Regions from separate parts of the Geobacillus sp. DSP4a genome, predicted to be linked through region 2. Evidence: riboswitches for the same ligand, from Rfam matches in the RefSeq annotation. Region 2 holds a riboswitch; each other region holds the start of a gene.

Region 1 (2,197 bases), on a different contig from region 2:
CCGGCGACCACGCTGATCCCGCCGTCGTTCCCGGGCTATCATGACAGCTCCATCAAAGGGTATACGTACAATCCGGAAAAAGCGAAACAATTGCTGGATGAAGCGGGATATAAAGATGTGGATGGCGATGGCCTCCGCGAAGATCCAAACGGCAAAAAATTCAAGATCAACTTCTTGGCGATGAGCGGTGGGGACATCGCTGAACCGCTGGCCAAATTTTATATGCAATGCTGGAGAGATGTGGGCCTCGATGTTCAGCTTGTAGACGGACGCTTGGCGGAGTTCAACTCCTTCTACGATATGGTCGAAAAAGACGATCCGAAAGTGGATGTCTACGCCGCCGCTTGGGGAACTGGAACGGACGTCGACCCGTACGGATTGTACGGCCGCAACGTCATGTTCAACTACTCGCGTTGGGTGAATGAGAAAAACGATGAACTGTTGGAAAAAGGCCATTCCGAACAGGCGTTTGACAAGGAGTATCGCCGGAAAATTTACAGCGAGTGGCAAAAGCTAATGAACGAAGAAGTTCCGGTCATCCCGACGTTGTATCGTTCGGCCATTTATGCCGTCAACAACCGCGTTGCCAACTTCACGGTCGATCCGAGCTCGAAGCTGACGTGGAAAGATGTCGGCGTCACGTCCGAGCAGCCAGAAGTGGCGGAATAAACAAAAAAGCGATTGCTTCTATGGGATTCGATATGGTAACATGAAAGACAAATGATCATACGTCTTATCAAGAGTGGGCGAGAGAACGGGCTTGATGACCCCACAGCAACCTGTCGCCGGCAAGGTGCTAACACCCGCAAAGCGGTCTCGCTTTGGATGATAAGAACGGTTGCCCCCTTTCGCATCATTCCGAGGCGAAAGGGGTTTTTGTCGATAGGGGGTGAAGGGGGAAATAGTGAAGAGGGACATGTCGATCCGAGCTTGCATGGCCGCTCATCTCCGTGCCGCTGCGTTCGCCGTTCATGTCATGCGCTGCGTGCAGGCGGAGCTGATTCGGTTTGACCCTGAAGCGGCGGTTCATGTCGACCGTGGGGACGGATACGTTCATTTGTATGGGGAAGCGCAAGGAACAGCCTTTTCGTTGTTGTTGACCAACAGTGAGGCGGACGAATGGAAGGCGGACGGACCGTACGCCCTTGACCGCTACATATGGACAGAGCTTGGGAAAAAAGGGATTTTTCCAATGCGGATGACGCCGTATTTACAAGCTGTATGGTTAATGGAGTCATAGAAAGGAAGAGGACGAATGGCAGTCAAAAAATTTGAACATGTCGGCATTCAAGTGAAAGACATCGAAGCATCGAAAGAGTTTTATCTTAATTAGGCGAGAAGACTCCCACTTCAACGAAGCGAAGCGGAGTAAGTGGGAGATGAATCGCCTTAACTATATTCTGCTGAAAATAGGATAGATTCAGTAAAATATAGTATAATATAGTTAGATGGGAGGTGAAAAAATGTATTTTTGTATCAAACAACAGCTAAATGGTTTGACCAAAGAAGAATACTTGACTCTTCGAGAACTGTGCCATATTGCCAAGAACATGTACAACGTCGGATTGTAAATTGGCAAACTTGTCATTGGCTATGCGGAAACATGGCAACGCAATATTAATCTAGGAAAAAAGACAAATCAAAACTTTGTCAATATTCCTCTCGGTAACATAAAAGAAAAACTAGAATATCTTTGTGAATTTTACGGCATTGAATTCTTGAAACAGGAAGAATCCTATACGTCTCAAGCCAGCTTTTTTGACGGCGATGAGATTCCTGAATATAATGCCGACAATCCAAAAGAATATAAGTTCAGCGGCAAACGTATTAAGCGCGGCTTGTATCGAACAAAGTCTGGCAAACTAATTAATGCTGATGTCAATGGCGCATTAAACATCTTAAAGAAAAGTAAAGCTGTAGACCTGAGTGTCTTATGCTCTAGCGGCGAAGTGGACACGCCTCAAAGAATAAGGATTGCTTGAAGCAGTCAAACTTCTTTGGAAGCCCCCACTTCAAATTTTCGCTAGAAAATTAAGTGGGGGTAGTTCACATCGGTTGTTCCACGAGGCCAAGCAGGCCGAGGAAGACGCGCGCGTCGACCCTGTGGAGCGCGGCCTCCGCTATATGGAGGCGCATTTTCGCGATCCGTCGCTCACGCTTGAGCGGGTCGCGGCCGCCGCCGGGCGCAGCCCCGCGT
Region 2 (2,197 bases):
ACATTGTCTCCCATTGGACGTTCGGCAGGAGGTTAGCGAGCATCGTGAATCACCTCCACCGCCACCTGCTGGCTTTGAATGTAGTCAAGCGCCCGGGCAATTTCATCCGCCGCCCCATCGATGTGCACAAACAGCACCCCATAAGCGCCTTGATGGGTTTGCGAAATTTTCCCTTGCAAAATATTCATATCGACGGCAAATTGCCGCACGACCTGGCTGATGAGCGGCTGGCCGGCCGCCGCGCCGACAAACGTCAGCTGCGCGATCAGCCCGCTCGGATATTGGCCAAACAAATGGGAAATCGCCTCTTCCGTCTCTTCCGGCTCGACGAGCTGCTTGACGAACCGCTTCGTGATCGGCTGCTGCGGGTTGCGGAACACGTGCAGCACGTCGCCTTGCTCAACGATTTTGCCGTTTTCCATCACGGCGACGCGGTCGCAAATTTTGCGGATGACGTGCATCTCATGGGTGATGAGCACGATCGTCAGCCCGAGCCGCTTGTTGATGTCGACAAGCAGGTCCAAAATCGCATCGGTCGTCTGCGGGTCGAGCGCCGATGTCGCCTCGTCGCAAAGCAGCACTTTCGGGTTGTTGGCGAGCGCCCGGGCAATGCCGACACGCTGCTTTTGCCCGCCGCTCAACTGCGACGGATACGCCTCTTCCCGCCCCGTGAGCCCGACGAGCTCGATCAATTCATCGACCCGTTTTTGCCGCTCCGCTTTCGGAACACCCGCAATCTCGAGCGGAAACGCAATGTTTTCCCGCACTGTGCGCGACCAAAGCAAGTTGAAATGTTGGAAAATCATCCCGATCTCTTGACGCGCCTTGCGCAGCTCCCGCCCTTTGATGCGCCCCATGTCGCGGCCGGCGACGATCACCTTGCCGCCCGTCGGCTTCTCGAGCCCATTGAGCAAGCGGATGAGCGTACTTTTCCCCGCGCCGCTGTAGCCGATAATGCCGAAAATTTCCCCTTCGCGAATCTCAAGCGACACATTGTCGACGGCCGTGACCGAGCCGTTAGCCGCTTGATAGATTTTTGTCACATGTTCGAGTGTAATCATCGTTTCACCTTCCTTCCTCCCCAAGGCGGCGGAGCGCAAAAAGAAAACCTTTCTGCCCGCAGAGAACAGAAAGGTATTGTGCACCATTCCGTCTCTTATCTCTCAAAGCAGGCCGCTTTGTGTGAATTGGCACCTTTTCAGCGCACGCGCTGACGGTTGCCGGGCTTCATTGGGCACATCCCTCCACCTCTCTTGATAAGAGCGCAACAATCGCCTATTCGATTGACTACAGTTGTGATTGTATCACCTTGTGTCGAACATTGTCAATAAAAATTCCACCCAACATGCCGATACGGCTTAGCCAAATGGAGGAGCGACTCAAGCAGCAACAGATGACGAAAGCTTCCCGATACATGCACTTCGCGCAGCCGGACGAGCTGCTGCAGCTTCAGCTCGCCGCCTAAAAGCGAGCAAAGCGCTTTTTTGGAGCCGCGCACCGTCAAGACGTTCCGTTCATCAGGTTCCCTTCCGGCGGTAAGCTCCTTGCCGAGCGCCACCATGGCGGTCTCTTCCTCGCTTTCAAAGCGGACATACAGCTGCTCATCCGGCAAAATCGGCAACAAATGGCGCAACGTTTGCATCCGTTCCATAAACTGCCCTACCAACTCGCGCATTTCCATTGAGCATCCTCCCCCCCATCTCCTTTGTCCTTTTATTTCCATGCCGAAGGGGGAGAATCCTTTACAAAAATCTCGACAGCCGCCGTGGCGAACCAACGCCGTTTTTGTCATTTCCCAAGAAATGTGTCAAACGGCGTCAAAAAATAGCGGATCGTCAACGCGGCAAACGGGCGCGGATTGCTTCGTACAAATAAGGGACCGAATGGAACGCATACCATTTGCCGATGATCTCTCCGCCGACGAAAAGAAGCAAGCACGGAACGCTTTCAATTTTCCACGCCGCCGCCTGCTCGGGGATGTAGTTGATGTCCGTTTCGCAAAACGGTATGTCCGGAAACAATTGTTCTAGGACAACAAGCATGCGCCTCGCCAACTGGCACGTGCCGCACAGCGGGGTATACAACGAAAGAGCGAGAAGCGGCTCCCCTTCCACCATTCGCTTAATATCGTTTCGACCGATTGTGTTCACTCGCCTCTTCCTCTCATGAACGATTCGATACGGACGTCAAAATGGGC
Region 3 (2,197 bases), on a different contig from region 2:
GAAACAGAGATGCTTTTAAGAGATTAGTACAAGGTAAGGGAGGAGATACAATGATTCTTTTTTATTACGTCATCCCATGTTTCCTACATCATCATATGGTATAATAATCCCAACCAACATGAAACGAATGGAGAAGGAATCCACTTGAAAAGCATCAAACCCGGCCGCGGCCCGTCGATGCAAGGGCTGTTCGGCAGCATCGCCGCTGTGTTGTTCGGCATCTTTTGGATGGTGATGACCTTCTCCATCACCGCGGACTCGCCGTTTCCCGCCGCCCGCTTTTTTCCGTTTTTCGGCCTTGTCGTCATCGCCATCGGTGTATTTCAAGCAATTTACCATTACAAAAATGCGACGGGAAAACAACGCATGTCCTTATTGGACATTGTCGTCAGCGAGAAAGAGCCCGACCCACTGAACGTCCGATTTGGAGGCGAAGAGAAAACAAACAAGTATTGCCCATACTGCGGAGAACATGTGCAGCGTGATTTTCAGTTTTGCCCCCGATGCGGGAAAGCGCGAGCCCTTGACGCGAGCCGCTCTTTTTATCTGAATCTCTTTAACTTTTGAAATTTCCTTCTTCACCGTATTGAATAATTTCAAAAAATACATTAAATTATATAGTAATAGTCAAGACGAAATAAACAACCGCATACGGACATTCTTATCAAGAGAGGGGGAGGGACTGGCCCGGTGAACCCTCAGCAACCTGGCCGCGGCCAAGGTGCTAAATCCAGACAGGCAACAGCCTGGAAGATAAGAAGAAGCGAACGAAAAGTCTTCTTCTTAGAAGGCTTTTTTCTTTTACTACAACGAAATGGGGGAATCAAACGTGGGGCTGCTCGATGAGTTGAAACAACGCATTCTCATCGCCGACGGAGCGATGGGGACGCTGTTATATTCGCATGGCGTCGACCGTTGTTTTGAAGAATTGAATCTATCGAATCCAGACGAAATCATTCATATTCATGAAGCGTATATCGCGGCGGGCGCCGATGTCATTCAGACGAATACATACGGCGCCAACTATGTGAAACTCGCGCGCTACGGCTTGCAAGACGAGGTGCCGGCGATCAATCGGGCCGCTGTAAGACTGGCGAAGCAAGCAGCCAATGGGGGGGCGTACGTGCTCGGAACGATCGGAGGGCTGCGCACGTTAAACAAAAGTGTCGTACCGCTTGACGAAGTGAAGCGGACGTTTCGCGAGCAGCTGTTTGTGCTGCTTGCCGAAGGGGTTGATGGTGTGCTGCTGGAGACGTATTACGATTTGGAAGAGTTGGAGACGGTGCTTGCCATCGCGCGCAAAGAGACGGACTTGCCGATTATCGCCCATGTGTCGCTCCATGAAGTCGGCGTTTTGCAAGACGGCACGCCGCTCGCGGACGCCCTTAGCCGCCTGGAGGCGCTCGGGGCCGATGTTGTCGGGCTCAACTGCCGGCTTGGTCCGCACTATATGATTCAGTCGCTTGAGGAAGTGCCCCTGCCCAATCGCGCATTTTTGTCGGCGTATCCGAACGCGAGCCTCCCGGATTACCGCGACGGCCGGCTTGTCTATGAAACGAACGCGGAATATTTTGAAGAGGCGGCCAAAGCGTTCCGCGATCAAGGGGTGCGCTTGATCGGCGGGTGCTGCGGCACGACGCCGAAACATATTGAGGCAATGGCAAAGGCGCTCGCCGACCGGACGCCGGTGACGGAAAAAACGGTGAAGCGGCGCACGGCATCTGTATCGGTGCAAGCCGATCGGCCCGCGCCGACTCCGCTTCCCGAGCTCGCCCGCACGCGCCGCTCGGTCATTGTCGAACTCGATCCGCCGAAGCAACTCGGCATTGACAAGTTTCTCGCTGGGGCGAAAGCGCTCCATGACGCTGGCATCGACGCGCTGACGTTAGCTGACAACTCACTTGCCACGCCGCGCATCAGCAACGCCGCCGTCGCCACGATCGTGAAAGAGCGGCTCGGCGTCCGCCCGCTCGTGCATATTACGTGCCGCGACCGCAACTTGATCGGCCTGCAGTCGCATTTGATGGGGTTGCATACGCTCGGCATCACCGACGTGCTCGCTATTACCGGCGACCCGTCGAAAATCGGCGATTTCCCGGGAGCGACGTCCGTGTATGATGTGTCGTCATTCGATCTCATCCGCCTAATCAGCCAATTCAACGAGGGATTATCGTACTCGGGCAAACCGCTCGGGCAA

The links. A riboswitch is a leader RNA that binds a small molecule or an ion and turns the genes downstream of it on or off. The one in region 2 is predicted to bind S-adenosylmethionine.
Region 1: linked by a shared signal. The riboswitch ahead of ETC02_RS11015 (hypothetical protein) and the one ahead of ETC02_RS04015 (methionine ABC transporter ATP-binding protein) in region 2 are both predicted to bind S-adenosylmethionine.
Region 3: linked by a shared signal. The riboswitch ahead of ETC02_RS05525 (bifunctional homocysteine S-methyltransferase/methylenetetrahydrofolate reductase) and the one ahead of ETC02_RS04015 (methionine ABC transporter ATP-binding protein) in region 2 are both predicted to bind S-adenosylmethionine.

What each region holds. Positions count from the first base shown of each region.
Region 1 covers NZ_SDLD01000028.1:30,443-32,639, forward strand. The annotation lists gene opp4A (oligopeptide ABC transporter substrate-binding protein) at 1-669, shown strand, start outside; SAM riboswitch class I at 731-835, shown strand; gene ETC02_RS11015 (hypothetical protein) at 917-1,240, shown strand; partial or broken gene ETC02_RS18385 (VOC family protein) at 1,256-1,330, shown strand; partial or broken gene ETC02_RS11020 (zinc ribbon domain-containing protein) at 1,572-1,982, shown strand; partial or broken gene ETC02_RS11025 (helix-turn-helix transcriptional regulator) at 2,050-2,197, shown strand, end outside.
Region 2 covers NZ_SDLD01000007.1:33,086-35,282, reverse strand. The annotation lists gene ETC02_RS04020 (methionine ABC transporter permease) at 1-43, opposite strand, end outside; gene ETC02_RS04015 (methionine ABC transporter ATP-binding protein) at 33-1,061, opposite strand; SAM riboswitch class I at 1,154-1,263, opposite strand; gene ETC02_RS04010 (sterol-binding protein) at 1,325-1,681, opposite strand; gene ETC02_RS04005 (thioredoxin family protein) at 1,836-2,150, opposite strand; gene ETC02_RS04000 (ribonuclease M5) at 2,147-2,197, opposite strand, start outside.
Region 3 covers NZ_SDLD01000010.1:59,568-61,764, forward strand. The annotation lists gene ETC02_RS05520 (zinc ribbon domain-containing protein) at 145-567, shown strand; SAM riboswitch class I at 659-760, shown strand; gene ETC02_RS05525 (bifunctional homocysteine S-methyltransferase/methylenetetrahydrofolate reductase) at 830-2,197, shown strand, end outside.